Regions from separate parts of the Inquilinus sp. OTU3971 genome, predicted to be linked through region 1. Evidence: riboswitches for the same ligand, from Rfam matches in the RefSeq annotation. Region 1 holds a riboswitch; each other region holds the start of a gene.
The links. A riboswitch is a leader RNA that binds a small molecule or an ion and turns the genes downstream of it on or off. The one in region 1 is predicted to bind cobalamin.
Positions count from the first base shown of each region.

Region 2: another riboswitch for cobalamin. It lies ahead of AAHM41_RS28165 (GNAT family N-acetyltransferase); the one in region 1 lies ahead of AAHM41_RS26570 (CbtB domain-containing protein).
Region 3: another riboswitch for cobalamin. It lies ahead of AAHM41_RS35345 (ABC transporter substrate-binding protein); the one in region 1 lies ahead of AAHM41_RS26570 (CbtB domain-containing protein).
Region 4: another riboswitch for cobalamin. It lies ahead of AAHM41_RS22305 (aromatic ring-hydroxylating oxygenase subunit alpha); the one in region 1 lies ahead of AAHM41_RS26570 (CbtB domain-containing protein).

Region 1 covers NZ_JASATH010000126.1:6,166-14,718, reverse strand. Annotated here, with positions in the region: gene AAHM41_RS26590 (IlvD/Edd family dehydratase) at 1-1,534, opposite strand, end outside; gene AAHM41_RS26585 (DUF1287 domain-containing protein) at 1,713-2,306, shown strand; gene gph (phosphoglycolate phosphatase) at 2,340-2,972, shown strand; gene AAHM41_RS26575 (CbtA family protein) at 2,977-3,747, opposite strand; gene AAHM41_RS26570 (CbtB domain-containing protein) at 3,759-3,977, opposite strand; cobalamin riboswitch at 4,009-4,160, opposite strand; gene AAHM41_RS26565 (SDR family oxidoreductase) at 4,376-5,128, shown strand; gene AAHM41_RS26560 (cupin domain-containing protein) at 5,160-5,576, shown strand; gene AAHM41_RS26555 (histidine phosphatase family protein) at 5,635-6,300, shown strand; gene msrA (peptide-methionine (S)-S-oxide reductase MsrA) at 6,384-6,995, shown strand; gene AAHM41_RS26545 (endonuclease III domain-containing protein) at 7,000-7,689, opposite strand; gene AAHM41_RS26540 (inositol monophosphatase family protein) at 7,818-8,553, shown strand, end outside.
Region 2 covers NZ_JASATH010000140.1:13,044-21,596, reverse strand. Annotated here, with positions in the region: gene rplS (50S ribosomal protein L19) at 1-155, opposite strand, end outside; gene trmD (tRNA (guanosine(37)-N1)-methyltransferase TrmD) at 152-961, opposite strand; gene rimM (ribosome maturation factor RimM) at 963-1,508, opposite strand; gene rpsP (30S ribosomal protein S16) at 1,566-1,934, opposite strand; gene AAHM41_RS28175 (VOC family protein) at 1,975-2,370, opposite strand; gene ffh (signal recognition particle protein) at 2,384-3,781, opposite strand; gene AAHM41_RS28165 (GNAT family N-acetyltransferase) at 3,937-4,518, opposite strand; cobalamin riboswitch at 4,604-4,815, opposite strand; gene dapF (diaminopimelate epimerase) at 4,911-5,750, shown strand; gene AAHM41_RS28155 (hypothetical protein) at 5,755-6,891, opposite strand; gene AAHM41_RS28150 (thiamine phosphate synthase) at 6,954-7,580, opposite strand; gene thiG (thiazole synthase) at 7,588-8,358, opposite strand; gene thiS (sulfur carrier protein ThiS) at 8,371-8,553, opposite strand, start outside.
Region 3 covers NZ_JASATH010000230.1:3,359-11,911, forward strand. Annotated here, with positions in the region: gene AAHM41_RS35315 (BTAD domain-containing putative transcriptional regulator) at 1-693, opposite strand, end outside; gene AAHM41_RS35320 (CynX/NimT family MFS transporter) at 901-2,211, shown strand; gene rarD (EamA family transporter RarD) at 2,223-3,149, shown strand; gene rpsD (30S ribosomal protein S4) at 3,205-3,819, opposite strand; gene AAHM41_RS35335 (ABC transporter ATP-binding protein) at 3,967-4,731, opposite strand; gene AAHM41_RS35340 (FecCD family ABC transporter permease) at 4,728-5,762, opposite strand; gene AAHM41_RS35345 (ABC transporter substrate-binding protein) at 5,759-6,784, opposite strand; cobalamin riboswitch at 6,822-7,052, opposite strand; gene AAHM41_RS35350 (restriction endonuclease) at 7,579-8,514, opposite strand.
Region 4 covers NZ_JASATH010000093.1:26,223-30,320, reverse strand. Annotated here, with positions in the region: gene AAHM41_RS22315 (Lrp/AsnC family transcriptional regulator) at 68-553, opposite strand; gene AAHM41_RS22310 (haloacid dehalogenase type II) at 582-1,304, opposite strand; cobalamin riboswitch at 1,505-1,717, shown strand; gene AAHM41_RS22305 (aromatic ring-hydroxylating oxygenase subunit alpha) at 1,836-3,086, shown strand; gene AAHM41_RS22300 (hybrid-cluster NAD(P)-dependent oxidoreductase) at 3,098-4,098, shown strand, end outside.

The DNA of each region.
Region 1 (8,553 bases):
CGCCGGCCGCCGCCTCGGGCGAGGCGTTCAGGATCGAGGGCGAGCCCGAGGTGCCGGACTGCCGCCCGTCGCCGATGCAGGGCAGGGCATGGACGCCCCGCTGGATCAGGCGCGCCGGCGGCTGCATGTTCACCACCTCGGCGGCGCCGGGATAGCCGATCGGGCCGGTGCCGCGGATGACCAGGATCGAGAACTCGTCGATTTCGAGCGCCGGGTCCTCGATCCGGTGGTGGTAGTCCTCGGGCCCGTCGAAGACCACGGCCTTGCCGACGAAGGCGTCGGGATCCTGCGGGTTCGCCAGGTAGCGGTCCCGGAACTCCGGCGAGATCACGCTGGTCTTCATGATCGCGCTGTCGAACAGGTTGCCCTTGAGGTTCAGGAAGCCGGAATGGGCCTTCAGCGGCCGGTCGGCCGGGCGGATGACGTCGGGATTCAGGTTCTCGACGGCCCTGCAGTTGTCGCCGATGGCACGGCCGTTGACCGTGATCGCATCGGGATGCGGCAGCAGGCCGGCCTTCAGCAGCTCCGCCACCACGGCCGGCACGCCGCCCGCCTGATGGAAGTCCTCGCCGAGATAGGCGCCCGCTGGCTGCAGGTTGACCAGCAGCGGGATGTCGTGGCCGACCTTCTCCCAATCATCGTTGTCGAGCGGCACGCCGAGATGGCCGGCGATGGCGTTCAGATGAATGGGAGCATTGGTCGACCCGCCGATGGCGGAGTTGATCACGATCGCGTTCTCGAACGCCTCGCGCGTCATGATGTCGGACGGCTTCACGTCCTGCTCCACCATCTCGACGATGCGCTTGCCGGTCTCGTAGGCGATCTGGCCGCGCTCGCGATAGGGGGCGGGGATGGCGGCGGAGCCCGGCAGCTGCATGCCCAACGCCTCGGCCAGCGAATTCATGGTCGAGGCCGTGCCCATGGTGTTGCAGTAGCCGACCGACGGGGCCGAGGCGGCGACGATGTTCATGAACTCGTCATAGTCGATCTCGCCGGTCGCCAGCCGCTCGCGCGACCGCCAGACGATGGTGCCGGACCCGACCCGCTCGCCCTTGTGCCAGCCGTTCAGCATCGGGCCGACCGACAGGGCGATGGCCGGGATGTTGACCGTGGCGGCCGCCATCAGCAGCGCCGGCGTGGTCTTGTCGCAGCCGACGGTCAGCACGACGCCGTCGAGCGGATAGCCGTACAGCACCTCGACCAGCGAGAGATAGGTCAGGTTGCGGTCCAGCGTGGCCGACGGGCGCTTGCCGGTTTCCTGGATCGGATGGCAGGGGAACTCGAACGGCACGCCGCCGGCGGCGCGGATTCCGGCGCTGACCCGCTTCGCCAGCTCGATATGATGCCGGTTGCAGGGCGACAGGTCCGACCCGGTCTGGGCAATGCCGATCATCGGCTTGCCGGACTGGAGCTCCTCCCGCGTGATGCCGAAGTTCAGGTAGCGCTCGATATAGAGCGCAGTCATCCCCGGATCGTCCGGGTTGTCGAACCACTGCTGGGACCGCAGCGGTCTCGAACGGTCTTGGCCGGCCATCGTCTTCTTTCCTCCAAACGCCGCACTTTGCGTCGGCGCCCCACACCAAAGGCAAATTGTACGACGATATTAGGGCACCGGGAGGCCGTTCGGATAGAGGCGGATTTGTCGAGCCGCGTGCCCTGATCCCGCCATCTCCCGATGCTGTGCTGCGGCGAACGCGTCGGGAGGGCGAGCGATGATCGGTCGGCGGCAGATCCTGATCGGCATGGCCGGCATGTTGGCCGTCCGCACCGCCCGGGCCGAAGCGCCGGACTGGCCGCGGCGGCTGGCGGCGGCGGCCGAGGCCCAGATCGGCGTGACCGTGACTTACGACCCGGCCTATGCCCGTCTGGCCTATCCCGGCGGCGACGTGCCCCGCGACCGCGGCGTCTGCACCGATGTGGTGATCCGGGCCTATCGCGACGCCTTCGGCATCGACCTGCAGCGCCTGGTGCACGAGGACATGCGGGAGAACTTCTCCCGCTATCCCCGGTCCTGGGGGCTGTCGCGACCGGATCCCAACATCGACCACCGCCGGGTGCCGAACCTGCAGGCCTTCTTCCGCCGCCGCGGCCGGGCGCTGCCCGCCGAATCGCCGCAGGATTTCGCCGAGGGCGACCTGGTGACCCAGATGCTGCCGGGCAATCTGCCGCACATCGCCATCGCGACGGCCAAGATCGGCACCAGCGGGGCGCCGCTGGTGGTCCACAACATCGGCGGCGGGACCCGGCTGGAGGATCGGCTGCTCGACTTTCCGGTCACCGGCCGCTACCGCTTCATCACCGGCTAGGCCGGCGCGGATTCCACAGCAGGCAGACCCGGCATGAAGGCCGCCATCTTCGATCTCGACGGCACGCTGGTGGACAGCGCGCCGGACATCGCCCATGCGGTCAACCGCATGCTGGCCGACCGCGGCGCCCCGGCCCAGGAAGTGGCCTTCATCGAGACCCTGGTGGGGGAGGGGGCGCGCATGCTCGTGGTCAAGCTGCACCGCGCGCTGGGCCTGCCGGAAGAGGATGTCGACCGCGACACCCGGATCTATCTCGACCACTACGCCGCCCGGCCGGTGGCGGAGTCCCGGCTCTATGCCGATGCGGCGACGGCGCTGCCGGCGTTGAAGGCCGCGGGCATCCGGCTCGGAATCTGCACCAACAAGCCGCAGCGGCTGGCCGAGCAGGTGCTCGACCGGCTCGGGCTGCTGCAGCATCTGTCCGCGGTCGTCGGCGCCGACACCACGCCGCATGTGAAGCCGGACCCGCGGCCGCTGCTGCACACGCTCGAGGCGCTGGGCGTGGCGCCGGGCGAGACGGTCTATGTCGGCGACACCGGCATCGACCTGGCCTGCGCCCGGGCGGCCGGGGTGCCCTGCCGGATCGTCGACTGGGGCACCGGCCCGGCCGTGCCGGTCGAGGACTCGGCGCGGCTGGGCCGCTTCGCCGACCTGCTGCCGGCGTAGAGGGTCAGCGGGACAGCGCGAACCGCCCGCCGGTGGTGCGGCGGGCGAGGGACCGTTCGGCCAGGGCGCCGAACCCCAGGCCGATGGTGGTCCACAGCACCGCATGCATGCCCAGCGAGGCGATCCGGAACTGCCACAGCAGGTCGGCGGGGAAGCCCTCCGGCACCTCGTTCACCACCGGCAGGGCTAGTTGGGCGACGACGATGATGGCGATATAGACTGCCCCGGCGATCATGCCGGCCGCCCAGCCGCCATGGCGCCGGGCCAGGCCGAGGGCGAGGTTGACCGCCAGCACCAGGGCCGCGACCGAGATCGCCAGCATGATGAAGAACAGCGTCGTGCGCTCGCCGATCGTGTCCGGGTTGCCGACCGCGGGCGGGTTGCCTGGATATTTCAGCCCGGGCACCACCACCAGCGCGATGAAGGCGGCGAGCGCCAGCAGCGCCGCGGTGGCGCGGGCGTCGAGTCGGCCGACCCGGCCATAGGTGAAGGCGAAGACCAGAGCGAACAGCCCGCCGATGGCGGCGCCGTACACGACCGCACCGGTCGCCAGGCCCAGCCCGGCCTGGGTCTCGCGGCTGACCAGCTCGGGCTCCTCCGCCTCGGCGGTGGCCGAAGCCGCGGCGTCCCCATGCTCATGCGAATGGCCCAGCGTCCCTTCGAGGGCGATGGCCCGGTCCACCTGGGGTTCGCCGAAGATCCGGGCGAAGCCGAAGGCGAGCAGCCCCGCCAGCACGCCGACCAGCATGCCGCGCAGCAGAAGGCTCCCAACCATGGCGGTTGGCCTCAGTGGCAGGGGAAGCCGAGCAGATGGCGGCCGTCATGCACGAATTCATGCACATAGCTGCCGGAGAAGATCGCGGTCGCGCCCTGCTCGGCGCCGACGAAATACACCGCCAGCAGCAGGATCAGCCCGGCGAACACCGCCCAGGGCAGCACCTCGCCGACCGGAATCGGACCGACGGGAATGGAAATCGGACGGGCCGTGGCGGTGATGTCGGACATGATAGCGCTCCCCTGGGATTCGCGTCCCGTTGATATGCACCCGGGCCATGACGGGGTCTGACTTCCGGAACCGCGTCGGCGACGCCGTCCCGGTCACAGTGGCGCGACCGTGCCGGATTTGCACCGGCTTCCGCATCCATGGCGAACCGGCTGCAGCATGGGTCGCGGCCTGCTTTCTGTCAATCGAAGCCGCGGCCCGCCCTCGCGGCCCCGAGGCCGACCTGTGCCAAGGTCGAGGATCGCCCATCCTTTGATGTATCGGACTACCCGTCGGCACAATGGTGGGAGGCGGTTGCGATCCGCGATCCTCCATCTCGTTTCCGGGCGCGGCCATGAGGTGAAGGGGGATGCTCCTCGACCGAGACGGCGCTCGATATTCTGTCCGCGAGAGGTGAACCATGAAGATCGTCGTCATCGGCGGCAGCGGGCTCATCGGTTCGCGCGCCGTCGATCTTCTGCGCGCATCGGGCCACGATGTCCTCGCCGCCTCCCCCAGCACCGGCGTCAACACCCTGACCGGGGAGGGGCTTTCCGAAGCGCTCGACGGCGCCGGGGTGGTCGTCGACGTCGCCAATTCGCCTTCGTTCGAACCCCAGGCCGTGCTCGCGTTCTTCGAGACCACCGGCCGCAACCTCCTCGCCGCCGAACGCACGGCCGGCATCCGCCATCACGTGGCGCTCTCCATCGTCGGCACCGACCGGATGCCCGACAATGGCTATTTCCAGGCCAAGGTGGCGCAGGAGAGGCTGATCAAAGCGTCTGGTGTGCCCTACACAATCGTGCGTGCCACCCAGTTCATGGAATTCCTCGGCGCCATCGCCGCGTCGAGCGTCGTGGACGGGGTAATCCGCCTGCCGGGCGGTCTCTTCCAGCCCATCGCCGCCGCCGATGTCTCGGCCATCGTGGCGGAGACCGCGATCGCCGCGCCGCAGGACGGCACCTTCGAAATCGCCGGCCCCGACCGGGCCCCCTTCGACCGCATCATCGCCCGCTATCTCGATGCCGTCGGCGACACCCGTCCCGTCGTGAGAGATCCCCAGGCCCGCTATTTCGGCGGCACGGTCGAGGAGACCTCGCTGGTGCCGCTCGGCGAGGCACGGCTCGGCCGCATCTCGCTCGACGCGTGGCTGCGCGACCATCGCCCCGCCTGACACCGGCATCGCCCGTCAAGGACATCCCGCCATGAAACACACCATTCTCGCAGCGCTTCTGCTCGCGATCCCCGCGAGCTCGGCCTTCGCCGAAGGTTCGGGCTCCAAGAACGCCAGGGTAACACTGGTCTACGAGCACGCCTTGCCGAACGTGCCCGGCAAGAGCCTCAAGGGCGTTCTCGTCGAATACGGGCCGGGCGGCTACTCGCCCGCGCACACCCATCCCAGATCGGCGCTGATCTATGCCACCGTGCTGGAAGGCGCCGTCAAGATGCAGATCAACCAGGGGCCGGTGCGCATCTACAAGGCCGGCGAGAACTTCACCGAGATGCCGGGCGACCATCACGGCGTCAGCGCCAATGCCAGCGAGACGGAGCCGTCCAAACTCCTTGCGGTCTTCGTCGTCAACACCGACGAAACGGAGCTGGTGATACCGGACCCGAAATGAGCATTGCCGTGTGGTCGTATCCCTGCCGCGGCCGGTGACCCCATAGGATCGGCTGCGGTTGGTTTGGGCGGGATCGAGCGATCTGCTGCCGATCGCCCTCGGGCTGTGCTTTGCTGGCGGCGAGCACCACCGCCGCCGAACGGTCCCGCCGATGCCGACCCGCCTGACGCTGATCTGCCACGGCGCCACCGCCGCCACCCGGTCCGGGGCGTTTCCCGCCGACGAGCCTTTGGAGGAGCGCACTTTGGCGCGTGCGGCCACGCTGAAGCCGATGATCCGGCGGGCCGACCGGGCCTGGACCAGCCCGGCGCTGCGGGCGCGGCAGACGGCGGCGGCGCTCGGGCTCGATGCCGTGGCGGAGCCGACCCTGCGCGACGTCGATTCCGGGCGCTGGGCCGGGCGCCGGCTGGAGGAGATCCAGGCCGAGGAGCCGGACGGCGTCATCGCCTGGCTGGCCGATCCGGAGGCCACACCGCATGGCGGCGAGGCGCTGTCGGCGCTGCTGGGCCGGGCCGCGTCCTGGCTCGACGCCCGGGCCGGCGACGGCGGCCACGGCATCGCGGTGACCCATGCGTCGGTGATCCGGGCGGCGATCCTGCATGCGCTGGAAGCGCCGGCGTCGTCCTTCTGGCGCATCGACATCGCGCCGCTGAGCCTGGCCGAGCTGAGCCATGACGGGCGGCGCTGGGCCTGGCGGGCCTCGAGCCTGCCCTCCGCCGGCTGAGGGGGCTTGTCCCGCCGAGCGGCCGATCTCACTTTGGGGAGCAGATCGCGCTTGCGGCCGCGCCCGGCCGCCGGAGACATTCCATGGCCCTGAAGATCGATCCCTGGTCCTTTCCCGCCCCCGAGCTGGACGCCGAAGAGCAGGGCCGCCGCTCGATCGTGCTGGGCGGCGGCTGCTTCTGGTGCACCGAAGCGGTGTACAGCCAGCTCGACGGCGTGCTGTCGGTGCGGCCCGGCTATGCCGGCGGCACTCGCGAGACGGCAGATTACCGCACCGTCTGCACCGGCACCACCGACCACGCCGAGGTGATCGAGGTGGCCTACGATGCCGGCAAGATCAGCCTGGGCCAGATCCTCAAGCTGTTCTTCTCGATCGCGCATGACCCGACCCAGAAGGACCGCCAGGGCAACGATGTCGGCCGCCAGTACCGCTCGGCGATCTTCTACGCCGACGAGGAGCAGAAGCGGGTGGCCGAGGCCTATATCGCCCAGATCCAGCGGGACCGGCTGTTCGACACGCCGGTGGTGACCGAGGTGGTGCCGCTGGAGGCCTTCTACGAGGCCGAGGCGTACCATCACGACTACGCCGCCCGGAACCCGAACCAGCCCTATATCCGGGCGGTCTCGACTCCGAAGGTCGAGAAGCTGAAGGCGGTGCATGGCGACCTGCTGAAACCGGCGGCCAAGGCGGGCTGACGTCTCACACCCCGCAACGCGGGCACAGGTCGCGCAGCGGGCAGGCGCCGCAGGCCGGGGCGTGGGCGGTGCAGATGGTCTGGCCCAGCAGCTTCATCAGCCGGTGGAGCTCGGCCAGATCATCGGCGTCCCACGCATCCGGCAGCTGGCGCATCAGCTGCTCATAGCCGGCGTCGTAATCGGCATCGAGCGGCAGCAGCCCCAGCCGGCCGCCGAGCCGCAGCAGATGCGTGTCGACGACCAGGGCGCGCCTGCGCAGCGTGCTGAAGTTCAGCACCGCGGCGGCGATCTTCGACCCGACTCCGGGCAGGCGGCGCAGCCATTGCATCGCCGCCTCCTCGTCCAGATCGGCCAGATGGTCGAGGCCGAGGCGGCCGGTGCAGGCGACGATCATGCGCAGGGCCTGGGGCAGCTGTTCCGCCTTCGGCTCCGCCAGGTTCACCGGCCAGATGATGCGCAGGATCGCGCGGGGCGACGCCTCACCCAGCCCGTCCCAGGACGGGTAGCGCCGACGCAGCTCCCGGAAGATGCGGCGCGCGACCTCGTCCCGGGTCTTGGAGCCGAGCATGCTGCGGACCAGCTGGCTGACCGGGTCGCGGCGCCGGCCGTCGCGCCGCGGCCCGAGCCGGGCCAGCAGCCGGTCCCGGATCCGGGGCAGCAGCGGGCGGTCGTCGAGAGCGAGGGAAAGCTGCATCGCGGGTCACCGTCCCATGGCTCAATTATGATATGAACAAATAGGGAACATTGCAATTGGGAAGCGATGCCTTGGCCGGTTCCGATGCGCATGGGATAACCGGTCTCCCCTCCGAGCCGAGACCGACCATGCTTCGACCGCCCGCGCTGCCCGCCGACATCGCCGCCCTGGCGCCGACCGAGCGCAGCCGGCGCATGCTGGAGGCGGCGCTGGCCGGGGCGGAGGCGATCCGGGCCCTGCGGGCCTATGCCGGGCGCTGGGAGGGCGCGGCGCTGGAGCGCAAGGGCGCGCGCGACTTTGTCACCGCCGCCGACCGGCAGTCGGAGGCCGCGATCGCCGCGGCGCTGTCCGCCGCCTTCCCCGACCACGCCATCACCGGCGAGGAGGGCACGGCGATCCGGCGCGACGGGGCCGGCACCTTCCTGGTCGACCCGATCGACGGCACCACCAACTTCGCCTGGGGCATGCCGTTCTTCGGCATCGCCATCGCCCTGGTCGAAGGCGGCGAGACGGTGGCGGGCGTGGTGCTGGACCCCAGCCTGGGCGAGGCCTTCGTCGCCGAGCGCGGCCTCGGCGCCTTCCTGAACGGCCGGCAGCTTCGGATCGACCGCACGGTGGCGCCGGAGGAGGCGCTGGTCGGCGCCAGCCTGCCGATCCCCGGCCAGCTCCGCAGCATCGAGGTCGAGGCCTATCACCGGGCGCTGCGCCGGGTGATCGACCGCGCCGCCGGGGTGCGCCGGCTCGGCTCCGCCGCGCTCAGCCTGTGCTATGTCGCGGCCGGCCGGCACGACGCCTTCTTCGAGGATGGCCTGTCGCCGCTCGACTACGCCGCCGCGGTGCTGGTGCTGCGCGAGGCCGGCGGGG
Region 2 (8,553 bases), on a different contig from region 1:
ATGCAGACGCCCTCATAGGCCTGCACGCGCTCGCGCGTGCCCTCGATGACCTTGACGTTCACCTTGACGGTGTCGCCGGGCTGGAAATCCGGGATCTTGCGGTCGGCGGTCAGCCTGTCGACCTGCTCCTGCTCGATCGTCTGAATGATGTTCATGGCTCTTGTCCTTCTTGTTCCTTGGTCACTCTTCGGTCTCGGCCCGGGCGCTTTCGGACGTGGCTCCCGCCGCCTTCCGCCCTTTCGGGATTCACGGCGAGGTATCGCTGCCAGAGGTCCGGGCGTCGCTCCCGGGTGATGCTTTCCGCCTGTTCCAGCCGCCAGCGCCGCACCTTCGCGTGATCACCGGAGACCAGGATCTCCGGCACCGCGCGCGATGCGCCGTCGGCGCCTGTCCACAGGGCCGGCCGGGTGTAGTGCGGGTACTCCAGCAGACCCGCCCCGAACTCGGCCCCGAAACTCTCCTCCCCGGCGCTCTCCGCGTTGCCCATGACGCCGGGGAGCAAGCGCACCACGGCATCGATCAGAGCCAGCGCGGCGATCTCGCCGCCGGACAGGATGAAATCGCCCAGACTGACCTCCTCCGCCCCCTGGGCGTCGAGAAGCCGCTGGTCGACCCCTTCGTACCGGCCGCAGAGCAGGACGATCGCCTGCTCCGCCGCCAGCTCCCGCACCAGTGCCTGATCGAGCAGCCGGCCGCGGGGGCTCAGATAGATCAGCCGCTCCCCCCGGCGGCGGACCGCCTGCACGGCGTCGTCCAAGACCTGGGGAAGCATGACCATGCCGGCGCCGCCCCCGACGGGGGCGTCGTCGACCGAGCGGTGCTTATCGCGCGCGAAGCTGCGAATGTCCACCGATTCCAGCATCCAGTCGCCGCGCGCCAGCGCCCTGCCGGCCAGGGACTGGCCGAGCGGGCCCGGAAACATCTCCGGAAACAGCGTCAGGATGCGGGCGGTCCAAGGCATCTCAGCCCTCGTCCCCGCCCTCTTCCGGATGTTCCGCCGGTTCCAGGAGCCCGGCCGGCGGGTCGATCACGACGCGGCGGCCGGCGATGTCGACCACCGGCACCGCGGCCCGGGTGAAGGGCAGCATCACGGCGCTGCCCTCGACCCGCGCGATCTCCAGCATCTCGCCGGCGCCGAAATCGAACACGGCGCGGACCGTGCCGAAGAGGGTCCCGTCCGCCAGCACCGCCGCCAGGCCGATCAGGTCGGCATGGTAGAACTCGTCCTCCTCGGTCTCCGGCAGGGCGGCGCGGTCGACATAGAGGCGCAGGCCGCGCAGGGCGTCGGCCGCGTCGCGGTCGGCGACGCCCTCGACCCGCACGATCCACTGGTCCTTGGCCCAGGACAGCAGCTGCAGGACAAGGCGGCGCGCTCCGGCCTCGTCCGAGACCGGGCCATAGGCGGTCAGGTCCTCCGGGGCGGCGGTGAAGGGCTTGACCTTCACCAGGCCGCGGACGCCGTGCGCCCCGGTGATCTGGCCGACGCAGACCTTGGAGGATGAAGCCATGGCGGAGGATCCGGCCGGCGCCCTTCACCCCGCGCGGGGCAAGGGCGCCGATGCCGATCAGGCTTCGGCCGGAGCCTCGGCGGCCTTGGCGGCGGCCTCGGCCGCAGCCTTGGCGCGCTCCTGGGCCTTCGCCTTCGGCGCCGACTTCGACGGGGTCTCGCGGTACACCGGCATCGGCGCCAGCTCGGCCTGGCCGAGGAACTTGGCGACGCGGTCCGTCGGCTGGGCGCCGACCGACAGCCAATGCTTGATCCGGTCGGCCTTCAGCACCAGGCGCTCCGGATGATCCTTCGCCAGCATCGGGTTGTAGGTGCCGACCTTCTCGACGAAGCGGCCGTCGCGCGGGCTGCGCGTGTCGGCGATCACGATCGAGTAGAACGGGCGCTTCTTGGCGCCGCCGCGGGTCAGGCGGATCTTGACGGACATTACGGTACTCTCCTCAGGTCAAACTTGCTGTTGGGGAAACTCAGGCGGGGTCGTGACAGACGGCTTCGACGTGATGCCCGTCCGGATCGATCACGAAGGCGCCGTAGTAGTTCGGGTGGTAGTGCAGCCGCGGCCCGGGCGCGCCGTTGTCGGTGCCGCCGGCGGCCAGCGCCGCGGCGTAGAAGGCGTCGACCGCCGTCCGGTTCGGCGCGCCGAAGGCGATGTGCAGGCCGGGCATCGGCGCCAGCGTGCCGGCCTCGGTCTTGCCGATCCAGAAATGGCCGGTCCGCGCCGGCATCGGCTCGCCATAGCCGACAGCATCGTCGAAATCCATGATCCGGCCGTAGCCGAGCGGCGCCAGCGCCGCGTCGTAGAAGGCGCGGCTGGCGGCCAGGTCGGACACGCCGACGGAGACGTGGTCGAGCATCATGGTCATGACGATCCCCTCCTCACATCTTGAAGCCGGGCGGCAGCATGCCGGGCGGCAGCTTGGGCATGCCGCGCATCATCCCGGCCTTCCCCAGCTTCTTCATCCGCTTCATCATGTCGGCCATCTGCTGGTGCTGCTTCAGCAGCTTGTTGACGTCCTGCACCGAGGTGCCGGAGCCGGCGGCGATCCGCACCTTGCGCTTGGCGTGGATGATCTTGGGGTTGCGGCGCTCGACCGGCGTCATCGACGAGATGATCGCCTCCTGCCGCTTGATCATCTTGTCGTCCATGCCGGCGGTCTTCATCTGGTCCTTGATCTTGCCGACGCCGGGCAGCATGCCCATCAGCCCCTGCAGCCCGCCCATCTTGCGCATCTGGCGCAGCTGGGAAGCGAGGTCCTCGAGGTCGAACTCGCCCTTCTGGATCTTGGCCGCGAGCTTCTCGGCATCCTCCTTCTCGATCGTCTGCGCCGCGCGCTCGACCAGGCTGACGACGTCGCCCATGCCGAGGATGCGGTTGGCGATGCGGTCGGGATGGAACAGCTCCAGCGCGTCCATCTTCTCGCCGACGCCGATCAGCTTGATCGGCTGGCCGGTGACGGCGCGCATCGACAGGGCGGCGCCGCCGCGGCTGTCGCCGTCGACCCGGGTCAGGACGATGCCGGTGACGCCGACCCGCTCATGGAAGGTGCGGGCCACATTGACCGCGTCCTGGCCGGTCATGGCGTCGGCCACCAGCAGGGTCTCGGTCGGGCGGGTGGCGTCGCGGATCGCCACCACCTCGGCCATCAGCTCCTCGTCGATGGCGAGGCGGCCGGCGGTGTCGAGCAGGACGACGTCGAAGCCCTCGAGCCGGCCGCGCTCCATGGCGCGGCGGGCGATGGCCAGCGGCTCCTGCCCCGGCACGATCGGCAGGGTGGTGACGCCGATCTGCTCGCCCAGGATCTTCAACTGCTCCTGCGCCGCGGGGCGTCGCGTGTCGAGCGACGCCATCAGGACCTTGCGGTTGTCGCGGTCCTTCAGGCGCAGGGCGAGCTTGCCGGTGGTGGTGGTCTTGCCCGAGCCCTGCAGGCCGACCATCAGCACCGGCACCGGCGGCACGGCGATCAGGTTGATCGGGGTCGCGGCGTTGAGGTCCGGCGCCTCGCCGGGCGTGCCGCCCAGCATCTCGATCAGGCAGTCATGGACGATCTTGATGACCTGCTGGCCGGGGGTGACCGAGCGCAGCACCTCCGCCCCGACCGCCCGCTCGCGCGCCTTGTCGATGAAGTCCTTGACCACCGGCAGGGCGACGTCTGCCTCGAGCAGCGCCACGCGCACCTCGCGCAGGGCGGCGCCGACATCGGCCTCCGTCAGCGCGCCGCGCTTGCGAAGCCGGTCGAAGATGTCGCCGAGACGGCCGCTCAGACCTTCGAACATGATCGCCCTTCGAATCCCGTCGCCCCAAACAGAAAAGCGCCAGTGCGCGACACTCGCGAACTGGCGGCACCCCTTGGGGTCTCGCTGCGGGCCGATCCCGCAACGGTCGGTCTTCTAGGCGGATAGGGCCGCAGAGTCAATGCGGCCCTATGCGCTCAGTCCTTCTCCCGGCGCAGCACCAGGATGAAGCCGTCCTCGCCCGGCAGGCCGCGGCCGGCCTCGGAGAGGACGGCGCCCTCGGCGGCCGAGGGCGGCGGCTCGCTGCGGTCGAGGAACGATTCCATCGCCGTGACCGGCCAGCGCCAGATCGTCTTGTCCTCCGGCGCCGCGCCGATGCCGGCATAGAGGCGGCGGGCATCGACATTGTCCGACGCCATCTCCCAGCGCACCCGCATCGCCTGGGACACGCCGATATCGGCCAGGGCCCGCATCAGCTGCCGGCCGATGCCGCGGCCGCGCGCCCGTTCGCGGACATAGACGTCGTCGACCCGGATGAAGTCTCCGCCGGTCCAGATCGAATAGTCGATGGTGTAGCTGACATAGCCGACCACGCCGCTGCCATCCTCGGCGATCAGGCCGCGGAAGCGCGGCGGCACCTCGGCCAGCGCCTCGTCGAGATCGGCGCGCTGCGCCGTCATCGCCGCCAGGTCGCCGGCGAACGCCGCCAGCTCGCGCAGCATGTCGAGCAGCATCGGCACATCCGCGGCCACCAGCGGCCGCACGGTCAGATCGGACACCACAGCGTCTCCCGCCTTCGGCAGGGGTCCGGGAGGGGTCGGCCGGACAGGGCCGACGCGCCGCCCGGGGACACCCCGCCCCTTCACACGCACTCATCCGACGGCAGGTCTCCTGGCTCGCGGGTCACCGCCGCGCGCCCCCTTCCCGGGATCAGCCGGTGGCTTCGGGCGCGGGCTCGCCGCCTACAGTTGCGGGGGCAGCGCCGGCCTTGCCCGCCATCCCGTGATCGAAAGGAGGACGCACCGGCTTCCCTTTTCACCCCGGTCTCCCGGGGCACCGTCGGCCGCCATGCTAGCCGCCGGCCCTCGCCCTGTCGATCACGCAGGGCTCCGCTCTCGCGCGGAAGGCCCGGTTGATGCCATATGACAGGGGAGAGACTTGGGAGCGGGCGATGGACGGGCTGCCGTTCTGGAAGATGCACGGGCTGGGCAACGACTTCGTGGTGCTGGACGCGCGCGAGCGGCCGATCACCATCTATCCCGACCAGGCGCGGCGCATCGCCGACCGGCATCGCGGCGTCGGCTTCGACCAGCTGCTGGTGATCGAGCCGGCGCAGACCGCAGGCGCCGACGTGTTCATGCGCATCCTCAATGCCGACGGCACCGAGTCGGGCGCCTGCGGCAACGGCACGCGCTGCGTCGCCGCCCTGGTGATGGCCGACACCGGCGCCGACCGGGGGGTGATCGAGACCCGCGGCGGCCTGCTGGAGTGCCGCAGCGCCCCCGAAGGCGGCGTCACCGTCGATATGGGCCCGGCCCGGCTGGGCTGGCAGGACATTCCGCTGGCGCATGAGGCCGACACGCTGCACCTGCCGGTGTCGTCCGGCGCGCTGTCGGACGCGGTCGGCGTGTCGATGGGCAACCCGCATGCCGTGTTCTTCGTGCCGGATGCCGAGAAGGTGCAGATCGACGGCGTCGGCCCGGTTTTGGAGCACGACCCGCTGTTCCCCGAGCGTGCCAATATCGGCGTGGTCCAGATGCTGGCCCGCGACCGGCTGCGCTACCGGGTGTGGGAGCGAGGCGTCGGCGTCACCCAGGCCTGCGGCAGTGGCGCCTGCGCCGCCGCCGTGGCCGCCGTGCGCCGCGGCTTGGCCGAGCGCACCGCCTGGGTCGAGCTGGACGGCGGCACCCTGCTGATCGAATGGCGCGAGAGCGACGGCCATGTGCTGATGACCGGACCGGCCGAGACCAGCTTCGCCGGCATCCTGTCGCGCGGCCTGCTGGACGGCTGACCCCTCAGCGGGCGGCGAGGCAGGCCCGGCAGCCCCACCACAGGCCGTAGAGCAGGCCGAGCAGCAGCAGCCGCAGCCAGTACACCAGGGCGAAGATCAGGCTGATCGCGCCGAACAGCACGGTGGCCGTCAGGTCGGCCAGCCGCCGCGACCAGCGGATGGTCGCCTTCATCGTGGTCAGCGCGCCGCGCTTCAGCACCGTGAACACGGCCAGGGTGCGGTCGCCCATCACCGCCGACACCTCGTCGATGCGCCGCAGGTCGGGCACATCGTCGACATAGCGCAGCAGCTCGACCGACTGCGCCGGGCCGACCCGGCCGGCGACGCGGCCGGCGGCGCTGACGGCCTCGTCCAGCCCGGCCAGCCGGTCGCGGCGGATGGCGGCGGCGAAGATCGCGCCGGTCCGCATCACCGTGTCCCGCCACCCGGCCTCCTGCACCTGGCGGCGCAGCATTGGAAAATCGACCACATCGGCGACCGTTCGGCCGAGCCGCTCGGCGAAGCGCGCCGACAGCCGGCCGGTCCGCCGGGCGAGCTTGAAGGCCGACACCGCGCCGCGCGGCAGGGCCGCAACCCCGCCGGAGCCATAGGTCGCCGCGGTCAGGGTCAGCCCGATGCCCGACAGGCCCAGCGCCAGCTCGTCCACCGGGTCGCCGCTGCCGAAATGCCAGAGCTCGCGGCCGATGTCGCGCAGGTCGCCGACGAAGGTCATGTCGGCGGCGAAGGCGCCGGCCAGGCCGGAGAGGCCACGGCCATCCCCGGTCACGGCGCCGGCCACCGCCTGGCGCGCGGCCCGGACCGCGATGCTCGTCGTCGAGGTCTCGTCCTCGTAGCGGGCCCGCCATTCCGGCCGGACGGGATAGCCCGTCATCTCGGCCACCTTCAGCCAGACCGCGGCCCCGTCGACGTCGTCCTCGGCGAAGGCCCGGGCGATCCCGGCGTCGATCTGCTCCGGCGACGTGCCGGCCCGGGTCCAGGCGATCAGCGTGGCCTCGACCTCCTGCACCTCCGGCGTGCGGGCCAGCTCGGCCCGGACGAGGTCGATCAGCGGGCCGGCGGCGCGCAAAGCGAGGACCAGCCCGACTAGCCCCGGGACCGTGATCACGACGAATACCAGGAGGCGCAGCGGCCGCAGCTTCATGGCAGCGGGGTTCCCATCCGGCCCCGACCTATAGCACGGTGGGCGGCCCTGCCGACAGGCGGTCAGGCCGGACCGGCGCCGAGCGCCGCGAGGTGTTCGCGGATCACGGCGCCCGGAGCCGCAGCCCGCATCACCCCGCCCATCACCGAAATTCCGGCGAAGCCGGAGGCGATCAGCCCCGGCACAAAGGCGGCTTCGACCCCACCCAGGGCGATCACCCGGCCGGGATGGCGGCGGGCGACGGCGCCGGCCTCGGCCGGAGACAGGGTCGGCGCGTAGCCCGGCTTGCTCGCGGTCGGCGCCAGGGGTCCGAGGGTGACGTAGTCGGCCCCGGCCGCGATCGCGGCATCGACCTCGTCGCCGGAATGGCAGGACACGCCGATCAGGGCTGTGGGGCCGAGCTGCCGCCGCGCCGCTTCCGGGTCGCCGCCGGCGGCGAGGTGCAGCCCGTCGGCCTCGGCCGCCGCCTCCAGATCCGCATGGACGGTCACCACCGCCCCGATCGGCCGGGCCAGGGCGACCAATCGGCGCAGCAAGGCGAGGCGCTCCGCCGCAGGCAGATCCTTCTCGCGCAGGCTGACCCAGCGGCAGCCGGCGGCCAGCGCATCCGCCACCACGCCTTCCAGCGGCCGCGCCGCCTGGCGCCGATCGGTGATCAGCAGCAGCGGCGGCGACGGCAGCCCGGTCATCAGTCCATCACGTCCCGATCAGGCCAAGCTGCGGGCTCGACGGGTCGGCCAGACGGCGCTTCGGAATCCGGCCGGCACGGGACGCCAGGCGTCCGCCCTCGACCCCCGCCGCCATGGCCCGGGCCATGCGCACCGGGTCGCGCGCCTTGGCCACGGCGGTCGACAGCAGCACGGCGGAGCAGCCGAGCTCCATCGCCAGCGCCGCGTCCGAGGCGGTGCCGATGCCGGCGTCCAGAACCACCGGCACCTGGATGCGGCTGCAGATCATCTCGATCGCATGCGGGTTGGAGATGCCGAGGCCGGAGCCGATCGGCGAGCCCAGCGGCATCACCGTGGCGCAGCCGGCATCGGCCAGGCGCATGCAGGTGACGAGGTCGTCGTTGCAGTAGGGCAGCACCACGAAGCCGTCGCGCACCAGTTCCTCCGCCGCCTCGACCAGTTGGGCGACGTCCGGGTACTGGGTCTCGCGGTCGCCGATCAGCTCCAGCTTCAGCCAGTTGGTGCCCAGCGCCTCGCGCGCCAGCTGCGCGGTGAGGATCGCATCGCGCCTGGTCATGCAGCCGGCGGTGTTGGGCAGCAGGCGCCAGCGGTCGCCGACCAGGTCGACCAGGCTTTCGGCATAGCCTTCCAGGCTGATCCGGCGGATCGAGGCGGTGACGACCTCGGCCCCCGAGGCCTCGATCGCATCCAGCATCAGCTGCCGGTTGGCATAGCCGGCCGAACCGATGAACAGACGCGAGCGCAGCGCCACGCCGGCGATGATGAAGGGATCCTGCATCTCGTACTCTCCTCAACCGCCCTGGAACGGGCGGACGATCTCGACCCGGTCGCCGGCCGCGAGGCGATGCTCCGGCCAGCGGGCGCGCGGCAGCACGGCGTCGTTCAGCGCCACGGCGGTGCCGCGCGCCGCCGGGTCGATGCCCTTGGCCAGCAGCAGGTCGAGCACGCTGACCCCGACCGCCGCTTCGGTCTC
Region 3 (8,553 bases), on a different contig from region 1:
TCCGGCATCGACGGCGATGCCGGCTTCCGCCAGCAGCACCAGCCCGGCTGCCCAGCCCCGGGCAGCCCCGACATCGATCGCCGAGGCGGCGCGCAGCATATGGGCCGTCACCAGCTCCCGCGCTTCCTCGTCCGAGAAAGCGAGATCGGCGTGGTCGATCACCGCGATGGCGCCGCGGTGCCGAAGCCCGGCCAGCTCCGTCGGCGGCAGGGTGCGGGCCAGGCACAGGCAGCGCAGCTGCCGCGGGCGCTCCTGCAGCAGGATGTCGAGCGTGCCGCGGAAGCGCGCCGTCTCGGTCCGGTGCAGGTCGTCGAGCACCAGCACGGTGCCGGGCCTCAGCAGGGCAAAGAAGGCCTGGAAGAAGCGGCGGGCGAAGGCCTCGGGCTGTTCCGCGTATTCCGGTCCGAACACCGGCAGGCGGCGGGCCCTGCCGGCCGGCAAGGTCCGCCCGAGGAAATGGAAGAAGCTGGCGATGTCGTCATCGCCCTCGTCGACGCGGTACCACAGATGCGGTTCGCGGCGGTCGCGGAGGTAGTCGACGGCGGCCGTGGTCTTGCCGTAGCCCGCCGGTGCCGCCACCCAGCAGCAGCCGTTCCGCAGGCCCTGGCCGATGGCCTCGAGAATCCGGGACCGCCGGACGATGTGGCTCGGCCGCGGCGTAATCAGCTTTACGGCGATCGGCGAAGCTGCCATGCCCCCTCTCTCCCCCAAGACGGCAGTCTAGCAGAGTCTTGTCTGATGAATGACAGCCGACTGCGCCCCGCGGCCGGCCATGCCGAGCCCTGGACCCAGGCATGACGAGGTGGGGCGCGCGGCGACGCCCCGCTCCAGTCCAGAATGGCAGCCAACCGCCCCGCGATCCGCCGGGGCGGATATTGTTTCGCCGTCAGGAGGAAGCCCGTGGTGTCGACAGCCGAGCAGGATCGGAAGGCCCGGGCCGTGCCCCCTGCCCCCCATGGCCTGGCCCCCCATGGCCTTGCAGACGAGTTGCTGATCGACGCCCAGGTCGACGACGTCCCGGCGCCGGCGACGCCGCTCAAGGCCGGATGGCTGCTGGTCGTCAGCCTGGTGCTGATCGCGCTCAACCTGCGCCCGGCCCTGTCGAGCCTGGGCCCGGTGCTGAAGGAGATCATCGCCGACACCGGCATCTCCGCCGGCACGGCCAGCCTGCTGACCACGGCGCCGGTGGTCTGCCTCGGCCTGTTCGGTGTTCTGGCGCCGCGGATCAGCCGGCGGCTGGGCACCGAGCGCGCGATCCTGGCGCTGCTGCTGGTGCTGGCGGTCGGCACCGCGCTGCGCGGCCTGGGCACGACCCCTGCCCTGCTGCTGGGCGCAGTCCTGGCCGGCGCCGGCATCGGCGTCACCAACGTGCTGCTGCCGGGCATCGTCAAGCGCGACTTCCCGGACAAGGCCGCGCTGATGACCGGGGTCTACACCATGGCGCTGTGCGCCGGCGCCGCGATCGCCGCCGGCAGCACCCTGCCGCTCGCCCGGGCGGCCGACGGGTCCTGGGCCTTGGCCCTGGCCTTCTGGGCCATCCCGGCGATCATCGCTGCGCTGGTCTGGCTGACCCAGATCCCGCCGCGCCAGGGCCCGGCCGCCCATGCCGGCTTCACCGTCCGCGGCCTGTGGGCCGACCCGCTGGCCTGGCAGGTCACGCTGTTCATGGGGCTGCAATCCTCGCTGGCCTACAGCGTCTTCGGCTGGCTGGCCCCGATCCTGCGCGACCGCGGCGTCGACGGCGTCACCGCCGGACTCATGGTCTCGGTCTCGATCATGGTCCAGGTCGCCGCCGCGCTGGTGGCGCCGTCGCTGGCGACCCGCGGCCGCGACCAGAAGCTGGCCGCGGTGCTGTGCATGGCATTCTCGCTCGCCGGGTTCCTGGGCTGCATCTTCGCGCCGCTGGGCACGGTCTGGCTCTGGATCGTGCTGCTCGGCATCGGCCAGGGCGCCGCCTTCGCCGTGGCCCTGACCCTGGTGGTGCTGCGCACGCCGGACGCCCATGTCGCGGCCCATCTCTCCTCGATGTCGCAGGGCGTGGGCTACACCCTGGCCTCCGGCGGGCCGCTGCTGATCGGCCTGCTGCACGACTGGACCAGCGGCTGGACCGCGGCCGGGCTGCTGGTGCTGGCGATCGGCATCGTCGCGGCCCTGGCCGGCCTCGGCGCCGGCCGCGACCGGCAGGTCGGGGCCCGGACCGTGGCCGGTTGATCGGGACGATCATGGCCACCCAATCCAGCCGCGGCCTCGGGGCCGGCGCCGCGCTCAGCGCCTTCCTGATCTGGGGCTTCGCGCCACTCTACTTCAAGGCGGTGGAGCATATCGGCCCCTGGCAGATCGTGGCGCACCGCATCCTGTGGAGCGTGGTCATGCTGGGCCTGCTGCTGCTGGCCTTGGGACGGCTGCGCGAGATCGGCGACGTGCTGCGCAGCCGCCGCCGCTTCCTGACCTATTGCGCCACCACCACGCTGGTGACCGTCAACTGGAGCGTCTTCATCTGGGCGGTGCTGAACGGCTATCTGGTGCAGTCGGCGCTCGGCTACTATCTCAGCCCGCTGATCAACGTCCTGCTCGGCGTCGCCTTCCTGGGTGAGCGGCTGAGCCGGCTGCAGGTCGCGGCCGTCGTCCTGGCCGCGGCCGGCGTCCTGGTCTCGGTGATCGGCGCCGGCGAGATCCCGTGGATCGCCCTGGTCCTGGCGTCGACCTGGGGCTTCTACGGCCTGATCCGCAAGCGCGAGAGGATCGACCCCTTCGTCGGGCTGATGGTCGAGACCGGCTTCCTGCTGCCGGCCTGCCTGGCCTATCTGCTGTGGCTGTGGAGCCAGGGCGCCGGCGCCTTCGGCCCGATGGCGGCCGGCGGCGAGGGCTGGGCGATGTCGCTGGCGATCATGGCCTCCGGCCTGATCACCGGCCTGCCGATCGTGCTGTACATGATCGGGGCGCGGCACCTGCCGCTGTCGACCGTCGGGCTGCTGCAATACCTGGCGCCGAGCATCAACCTGGTGCTGGCCACGCTGGTGTTCGAGGAGCCGCTGCGGCCGGCCACGCTGGTGACCTTCGCCTGCATCTGGGCCGGGCTGGCCCTGTTCACCTTCGACGCCACCCGGCGCGCGAGGATGCCGGTGGCTCCGCGCCACGGCGTCGGCTGATAACAAAAAGGGGCGCCCGGAGGCGCCCCTTTTCTCGTCGGACAGCCGGCTGAGATCAGCGGCTGTAGAACTCGACCACCAGGTTCGGTTCCATCTGGACCGGATACGGCACATCGGCCAGGGCCGGGCTGCGCACGATCTTGCCCTTGAAGGAGCCGTGGTCGACCTCGATGTAGTCCGGCACGTCGCGCTCGGAGGACGAGATCGCGGCCAGGATCACCGGCAGCTCACGCGACTTCTGCTTGATCTCGATCACGTCGCCGTCCTTGACCTGGTAGGAGGCGATGTTGAGGCGCTTGCCGTTCACCAGGACATGGCCGTGGTTGACGATCTGGCGGGCGGCGAACACGGTCGGGACGAACTTCATCCGGTAGACGACGGTGTCCAGGCGGCGCTCCAGCAGGCCGATCAGGTTCTCGCCGGTGTCGCCCTTGCGGCGCACGGCCTCTTCGAACAGGCGGCGGAACTGCTTCTCGCCGATGTTGCCGTAGTAGCCCTTCAGCTTCTGCTTGGACATCAGCTGCGTGCCGAAATCGGTCGGCTTCTTGCGCCGCTGGCCATGCTGGCCCGGGCCGTATTCGCGGTTGTTCAGCGGGCTCTTCGGACGGCCCCAGAGGTTGACGCCGAGGCGGCGGTCGATCTTGTGCTTCGAATTCAGGCGCTTGCTCACGCGCTCGATCCTCTCTCATGTTGTCCCGGTAGGCCCTGCCAACGGCAAGGCGGGGCGCCGGCTCGTGCGCCGGACCCACGTTCCCAGGAATGGAAGCGGTGAAAAACGCCATTCCGGCCCGGATGTCAAGCCCGAAGCCGGCTTCCGCTACCCCGGCAGGTAGTGGATATGGGGCCGGCCGTGATGCGGCGACCGTTCGACATGGGCGCGCACGCCGAACACCTCGCGGATCCGGGCCTGGGTCAGGATCTCCTCCGGCGCGCCGGCGCAGACCACCCGCCCGTCCCGCAGCAGCGCCACGGCGTCGCAGAACATGGCGGCCAGGTTGAGATCGTGCAGGGCGACGATGCTGGTGGCCGGCAGCCGGCCGACCAGCGCCAGGATCTCGAGCTGGTGCTGCACGTCGAGATGGTTGGTCGGCTCGTCCAGCAGCAGCTCGGTCGGCGTCTGGGCCAAGGCGCGGGCGATCTGCACCCGCTGCCGCTCGCCGCCCGACAAGGTGTGCCAGGACTGGCCGCGCTTGCCCTCCAGCCCGACCCGGCGCAGCGCCTCCTCCACCGCCGCGTCGTCGCGGTCGCCCCAGGGCGACAGCGGGCCGCGATGCGGGGTGCGGCCGAGCCGCACCACATCGAGCACCGTCACCTGCATGTCGGTCGCCGCCTGCTGCTCGACCAGGGCGACGCGGCGGGCGATGGCGGCGCGGGCCAGGCCGGCGATGTCGGCGCCGCCCAGGGTGATCACGCCGCTCTCCACCCGCCGCAGCCGGCAGATCAGGCGCAGCAGGGTGGATTTGCCGGCCCCGTTCGGGCCCAGCAGGCCAAGCATCCGGCCCGGCGCCGCCTCCAGCGTCACGCCGTCGACGATCATCCGGCCGCCGGCGGCCCAGCGCACGTCATGCGTCGCGATGGTCATGCCTCCCGCCTCGCCCGGTACAGCAGCACCGCGAAGGCCGGCGCGCCGAACAGGGCGGTGACCACGCCGATCGGCAGGATCTGCTGCGGGATGATGATGCGGGAGACGATGTCGGCCAGCACCATGAAGATGGCACCGATCATCGCCGTGGCCGGCAGCAGCCGGGCGTGGCCCGGCCCGACCAGGAAGCGCGCGGCATGCGGGATGACGAGGCCGACGAAGCCGACCGACCCGACGATGCTGACCATGGTCGCCGTCATCGCCGCGGTCGCCGCGAACAGCACCACTCGCACCCGAGTGACGGCGATGCCGAGCGAGGCCGCCGCGTCCGCCCCGAAGGTGAAGGCGTCGAGCGCGCGGGCGTGCAGGATGCACAGGACGAAGCCGGCCGCCGCGACCGGCATCGCGACCTGCACATCCGGCCAGCGCACCCCGCCGAGGCTGCCGAGCAGCCAGAACATCACGCCGCGCGCCTGCTCGGCACTGGCCGAGGTGGTAACGATGGTCGAGGTCAGGGCGTTGAACAGCTGCGATCCGGCGACGCCGGCCAGGATGACCCGGTCGACGCCGCCGCCAACCCCGGCCGCCAGCAGCGACACCAGGACGAAGGCGAGGACGGCGCCGATGAAGGCGCCGCCGGACAGCGAGACGGCGCCGCCGCCGAATCCCGCGATCATCACCGCGACGGCGCCGGTCGACGCCCCGGCGGAGATGCCGAGGACATAGGGCTCCGCCAGCGGGTTGCGCAGCAGCGCCTGCAGGATCGCGCCGGACAGGGCCAGCGCGGCGCCGCAGCAGGCCGCGACCAAAGCGCGGCTGAGCCGGTAGTCCCAGACTACGCCTTCCTGGATCGGGCTGAGCGCGAAGCCGGCGCCGAACAGCCGGTTGGCCAGCGCCTGGACGGTGGTGGCCAGGGGGATCGCCATCTCGCCGATCGACACGGCCAGGGCGATGGCCGCGACCAGCACCGCCAGGGACAGCACGGCCAGCAGGACGCGGACGCCCCAGCCGCCGCCGAGGAGCGGCCTCACCCCCCGAGCCCGAAGCTCTTGATGCCGCTGGCCACCGCCTCGATGCCGTCGACGGCGCGGATCGAAGGCTGCATCGCCTGCACGTCCATCACCACGAAGCGCTTGCCCCTGACCGCCTCCAGCCGGCTGGCCACCGGGTCGGTGGCGAGGAAATTCAGCTTCACCGCGGTGTCGTCGGCCGGGTAGCGGCGGCGGCTCATCTCCGCCATCACGATGATTGCGGGGTTGGCGGCGGCGATGCGCTCCCAGCTCACCAGCGGCCACTCCTCCTCGGTGGTGATGACGTTGCGGGCGCCGAGTTGCTGCAGGATGTAGGCCGGCACGCCGTTCTTGCCGGCGACGAAGGCCTCGCCCGCGACCTCCTTGCTGGAGAACCAGAACACCATCGGGACATTGCCGAGCCGGGCACCCGCCACCGAGGCGATGGCCGCGGCCTCGCGCCGCTGCAGCTCGGCCACCAGCGCCTCGCCCCGGTCGGCGACGTCGAAGATCCGCGCCAGGTCGCGGATCTCCTGATAGACGAGGTCCATGCTGAACAGCTGCTTGCGCACGCCGTCGCCGCCGCCGGAATTGTCCTTCTCGACGCAATCGGCCGGCGAGATGTAGGTCGGGATGCCGAGGCCGGCGAACTGCTCGCGGGTGCCGACCGAGCCCTGCGGCCCGACATGCCATTCGAACTGGGCCGTCACCAGCTCCGGCTCCTGCCCGACCACGGATTCGAAGCTGGGGTCGTTGTCGGCCAGGCGCGGGATCCTGGCGTTCGCCGCCTCATAGGCCGGCAGCACCGGACCGAACCAGACGGCCGTGCCGACGATGCGGTCGGCCAGGCCGAGCGACAGCAGGATCTCGGTGCTGCTCTGCCCGATCGACACGGCGCGTCGCGGGGCGTGGTCGAAGGTGACGTCGACGCCGCAGTTGCGGAGCGTCAGCGGATACTGCGTCGGGTCGGCCCACGCCGCCGGCGACAGGACGAGAAGCCCGGCCAGGGCCAGGGCACGCGAAGGGAAGGACCGGAACGCCATCACGAGAACCTCCTGCCCGGGCCACCCCGCCCGGGAAACGGATTGCGCTGCGACGGCAGGTCTCCTGGCTCGCGGATCATGGCTTCGCGCCTGCCTTCCCACCCGCGCCGCGGGCAGTGGCATGGCCCTTGAGGGGCCACGAGGACGCTCGGCGATCCGCTGACAGTTGCGGGGGCAGCCACGGATTCCGCCCCCCTCACACTCGATTGGGGGGCGCCACCGTGTTCCCTTTTGATCCCATGCGGGAACCGTCGCCGGACTGTGTATCAGCGGTGCCGAGAGCTGGTCAATCGAGGCGGATATCCCAAGCAGGGCGATCCGACGGAGGTGCCGCTGGATTGCCGCGCCCCTTCGGGGCTCGCAATGACGGTTTCATCTCCTTGGGCAGCCCCCAGCACCGGCGCTCAGTTGCTGTCCAGCTTCGGCGGCCTGGGCGGCGGCCTTGCGGGCGGCTCATCCGGCGTCGGTTTCGCGACTGGGGGTCGAGGGCGCTTCGGCTTCGCTGGAGGATCCAGGGTCTCGGGCCGGGCATAGGGGCGACAGCGGGTGCCCGCTCTCCTCGATCGCCCAGGGCTCGGCCTACCACAGGCTCCAGTCCGGCTCGACACGCAACCCTCGGCAGAAGCGGGCGACAACCTCGCCGATCGGGAGGTCGCCGACGTCCTGCCTGAACTCGTCCCTCCTTGAGCCGGTCGTCCAGCTCGAACACATGCCGCGGCGAGATGGTGCCCGGCCAGCGGCCCCGGCACCGCCGAGGCGCCACGAGGTCTCGCCAGACCGTAGGGTGGCCGGCGTCAGTCGTCCCCGGTGAAGAAGTCCTCGTCCAGCCGCTTGAACTCGATCGCCCGGCTGGTGCGGACGCCGACATTGTATTCGATCATCAGGTCGGCGAGGCGCTGGCCGTCGATCAGGATCACGCGCTGCGCGAGATGCTGGACGAAGTCCTTCGCCTGCTGGCTGAAGCTCGAGGTCGTGACGAAGACGCCCTTGGTCGCGCCACGCCCCACGAGACTGCCGACGAAGGCCTGGACTTCGGGCCGGCCGACCGTGACATCGGCGTAGCGCTTGGCCTGGATGTAGATGCGGTCGAGCCCCAGCCGATCCTCGTTGATCTCGCCGTCGACCCCGCCGTCGCCGCTGCGGCCCAACCGGGTGGCGGCGCTGCGATGCGAGCCGCCATAACCCATGGCGACCAGGAGATCGACGATCACCTGTTCGAAGAAGCTCGGGCTGTTCTGCAGGATGCGCTGCAGCAACTCGTCGCGCAGCGCCGCCTGCAGGGCGAGATGGGCGGCTTCGATCTGCTCTTCCGGTGTGGTCGAGGCCGTCGGCTCGGTGGCGGAGAGAGCGGCCTCGGGAGGCTCTCCGGCTTCGCCGGCCGCCGCCGCGCCACTGCGACGGAATTCCTGGAAGCTCGGGTACTGCAACAGCAGCTCGACGTCGATCCGCTCCGGGTTGCGCGCGAGCAGAACGCGCCCGGCCTCGCTGGCGACGAAGCGGCCGCGGCGGGGCGAATCGATCAGCCCGGCTTTGCCCATATAGAACTTCGCCCAGTGAATCCGGTTGTGCAGGATCTTCTGCCGGCCGCTGGGCAGAAGCTGGTCCCGCTCCTCCGTGGTCAGGCCGAATTCGTCGGCAATCTGGTCTTCGAGATCGGGCACGCGGGTCTCGCCCAGAGCGGCGTGCCGCAGCACCGGCAACATGAGCGTCTGATAATCGGGAATCGCCATCGTCGCCTCACGCCATCGCCTTGGGCGGCCGGCCCCGCC
Region 4 (4,098 bases), on a different contig from region 1:
GTGAATCCGATAGCCCCCTGCGGGAGGGGGAGGAAGAAAAAAGGCGGTTCTGTTCTGATGATCGATCCTACTCCCCCCGCAGCAGCTTCTGCAGCGGGGCGGCCTGGCGCAGGATCGGCGACTTGATGACGATGTAGCTGAAGTACTTCTCGATGCCGAGACGGCGGTCCAGCAGCGCCTCCATCACCTGCTGGTAATGGGCGATGCTGCGGGTCAGGAAGCGCAGCAGGTAGTCGTAGCCGCCGCTGACCATGTGGCACTCCAGCAGCTCCTCCACCGTCGCCAGCCCGGCCTCGAAGCGGATGAAATCCTCGCGCCGGTGGTCGCTCAGCGTCACCTCGGTGAACACGGTCACGGTCTCGGTCAGCTTGGCCAGCGCGATGCGGGCGCCGTAGCCGGCGATATAGCCCGCCGCCTCCAGCCGCTTCACCCGCTGCAGGCAGGGGCTGGGCGACAGGCCGACCGCGTCCGCCAGCGCGGCGTTGGTGATCCGCCCGTCGGCCTGCAGCCGGGCCAGGATGGCGATGTCGATCCGGTCCAGCTTCGGCGCCATCCTGCCCTCGTCCGATCGGCTGCGGGACTCAGCCCCGCAGCGCCTCCTGGTGAGCTTTTGCCAGTTCCGCCATGCTGGTGAAGCGGAAATCGACCTTGGGCTCGGTCGCCGGCTTCATGGTGGCGCCGAAGCCGCCCTCGGCGTGGCGGCGGTGGATCCAGCAGGTGGCCAGCCCCGCCGCCGTCGCCGGCTCGTGGTCGTGGAACAGGCTCTCCGCCGTGTGCAGCACCTCGCCCGGGGCGATGCCCATGCCGCCCAGCTTCTCCAGCATGTAGTCGAAGTTGCGCGAAGCGGGCTTGTAGCTGCCGATGTCCTCGGCGGTGAAGACGGCGTCGAACTCGACCTGCAGCCGGACATTGCTGAGGGCGAAGCTGGCATTGTCGACATTCGAGAGGATGGCCAGCTTGTAGTACTTCTTCAGGTACTGCAGCGCGCCGGCGGTGTCGGCGAAGGCCGGCCAGTCCTTGATCGAGCGGCCATAGGCCAGCGCCTCCTCCCAGCTCGCCGTCACGCCCCATTCCTCGGCCAGGCGCTTGTAGACGATCGCCAGCAGCTCGCTGTAGCGCCGCGCCGGGGTCCAGCGCTGCTGTGCCGATTCATGGCGGGCATGGGCCTCCAGGATCCGGTCGCGGGTCAGCGGCTGCTTGGCACGGGCGGTCAGCGGTGCCAGCGCGTTGACCATGCCGGTCTCCCAGTCGATCAGCGTGCCGTAGCAGTCGAAGGTCAGGATCTTGAAATCGGTCAGCGTCATGATGCGTCCTCCGGTTTCGATTTCCCGATTGTCCGCCGGCGGTGCCGGCAGGGGCTGCGCATTCGCATCCGGCGGCGGCAGAGGCTGGCGCAGCGCGGTCGCTCAGCAGCAGGAAATGCCGAGTCGCCGGGGGCTGGGACTCGTGTCGCAGCCGCGTCATGGCGTGTCGGCTCTGGAGCGTGCGGGGCCGCGGAGTCGCGCCATGATCGCCGCCAAGAGGTGCCGGTCCGATGCTGTGGAACAGAGCAGCGGCGGATCGGAGAATTGGGAAGCCGGTGGAAGTCCGGCGCTGCCCCCGCAACGGTAACGGCGGTGTAAGGTGCGGCAGGGGCCACTGGAGCGATCCGGGAAGGCGCCGCACCGGCCAAGAAGCCCGCCGGAGCCCGGAAACCAGCCTCGAGGGAGTTTGTCTCGATGATCGCGGTGGGCGGTCGGCGGGCATGTTCGCGAGGGTCCGGTTCGGTCGCCGGTCCTCGGGGGCGCGTACCCGGAAGCCACATCTGCGACCGTGCCCAGAGGAGAAGATCGGGTATGGAAGCGCGTTCGGCCATGTTGATGGATCTGCTGTCCCGCGCGCCGGGCTTCAGCCTGAAGCGGGATTTCTACACCAGCCCCGCCTATCTCGCGCTGGATCTGGAGCACATCTTCTACAAGGACTGGCTGTTCGTCGGCCATGCCTGCGAGGTGACGCGGCCGGGTGATTTCCTGACCGTGCAGATCGGCGAGTATCCGGTGATCGTGGTGCGCGGCCGCGACCGCGCCATCCGCGCCTTCCACAATGTCTGCCGCCACCGCGGCTCGCGCCTGTGCACCGACGAGCGCGGCTCGCGCCCGCGGCTGGTCTGCCCCTACCACCAGTGGACCTACGACCTCGAGGGCAAGCTGATCTTCGCCCGCGACATGATGGATGCGATCGACCCGGCGCAGTTCGGGCTGAAGCCGGTGGCATGCCACGAGGTCGGCGGCTGGATCTTCATCTCGCTGGCCGAGCAGCCGCGCGACTTCGAGCCGTTCCGGCGCATGGTCGAGCCCTATATGGCGCCGCATTTCCTGGCCGAGGCCAAGGTCGCCCACAGCTCGACCATCATCGAGCGCGGCAACTGGAAGCTGGTGATGGAGAACAACCGCGAATGCTACCACTGCTCCGGCAATCATCCGGAGCTGTGCCGCGTCTTCTCCGACCAGCCGACCCTGACCAGCGGCCAGAAGGGGATGGAGGAGAACCCGGAGATTCTCGAGCACTGGCAGAGCTGCGAGGCGATCGGCCTGCCCAGCCGCTACCAGATCTCGGACGACATGCAGTATCGGGTGATGCGGGTGCCGTTCATCAACGACGCCCATTCGATGACCATGAGCGGCCAGCCGGCGGTGAACCGCCTGCTGGCCGAGTTCCCGACCACCAAGCTCGGCTCGATGCTGCTGTACCACTACCCGAACAGCTGGAACCACCTGCTGGCCGACCACGCGCTGAGCTTCCGCATCCTGCCGATCAGCCCGACCGAGACCGAGGTCACCACCAAATGGCTGGTGCACAAGGACGCGGTCGAGGGCGTCGACTACGACCTCAAGGCGCTGACCGAGGTGTGGACCGCGACCAATGACGAGGACCGCCGCATCGTCGAGGAGAACCAGCGCGGCATCCTGTCCCCGGCCTATGAGCCCGGGCCGTATTCGCGGATGCATGAGGGCGCGGTGATCCAGTTCGTCGACTGGTATGCCGACACCCTCACCCATCGGCTCGGCGGCGGCACCGCCGCCACCTCGATCCGCGACGTGGCCTGAGGCGGCAGGACGTGCCCGGCCCTCTGAGCGCGACGCCCAAGTTGTGGAACGCGAAGACCACGCGGCTGCGCTGCATCGGCATCCGCGAGGAGGCGCCGGACGTCCGCACCTTCCGCTTCGAGGCGGAGGACGGCAGCTGGTTCTCCTACCGCCCCGGCCAGTTCGTGACGCTGGAGCTGCCGGCGGGGCCGGAGCCGGTCCTGCGCACCTACACCCTGGCCTCCACCCCGTCGCGGCCGCACCACGCCAAGATCACCGCCAAGGTGCAGCCGGGCAGCGTCGCCACGCGCTGGCTGTTCGACAGGCTCAAGGTCGGCGACGCGCTGACGGCGCACGGGCCTACCGGCCGCTTCTCGCTGCTCGACCACCCGGCCGAGCGCTACCTGTTCCTGTCGGCCGGCAGCGGCGCCACGCCGATGATGTCGATGGCGCGCTGGCTGTTCGACACCGCGCCGCAGACCGATGTGGTTTATGTCCATTTCGCCCGGCGGCCGCAGGACCTGCTGTTCCGGTCGGAGCTGGGCTACATGGCCGAGGTCGCGTCCGGCCTCAGGCTGCGCTTCGTCGTCACCGGCGCGCCGGCGGGCGAGGGCTGGGCCAGCGGCCGGCTGGAGCGGGCGCTGCTCTCCGCCCTGTGCCCGGACCTGGCCGGGCGGACGGTGTTCTGCTGCGGCCCGGATCGGTTCATGGAGGCCGCCCGGCACGTGGCGGGCGAGCTCGGCGTGCCCTCGGCGCGCTGGCACGAGGAAAGCTTCGGCGCCACTCCGGCGCCGGTGCCGGTGGCATCCCCGATCGCGCCGCCGCCGGAGACGGCCGGGGAGGGGATGCAGGTCGCCTTCACCCGCTCCGGCCGCAAGGCGGCGGTGCTGCCGGGCCAGACCGTTCTGGAGGCGGCGGAAGGTTGCGGCCTGCGCATCCCGACCGCCTGCCGCCAGGGCCTGTGCGGCACCTGCCTGGTGCGCAAGCTGAAGGGCGAGGTGCGGATGGAGCACAATGGCGGCATCGCCGACGA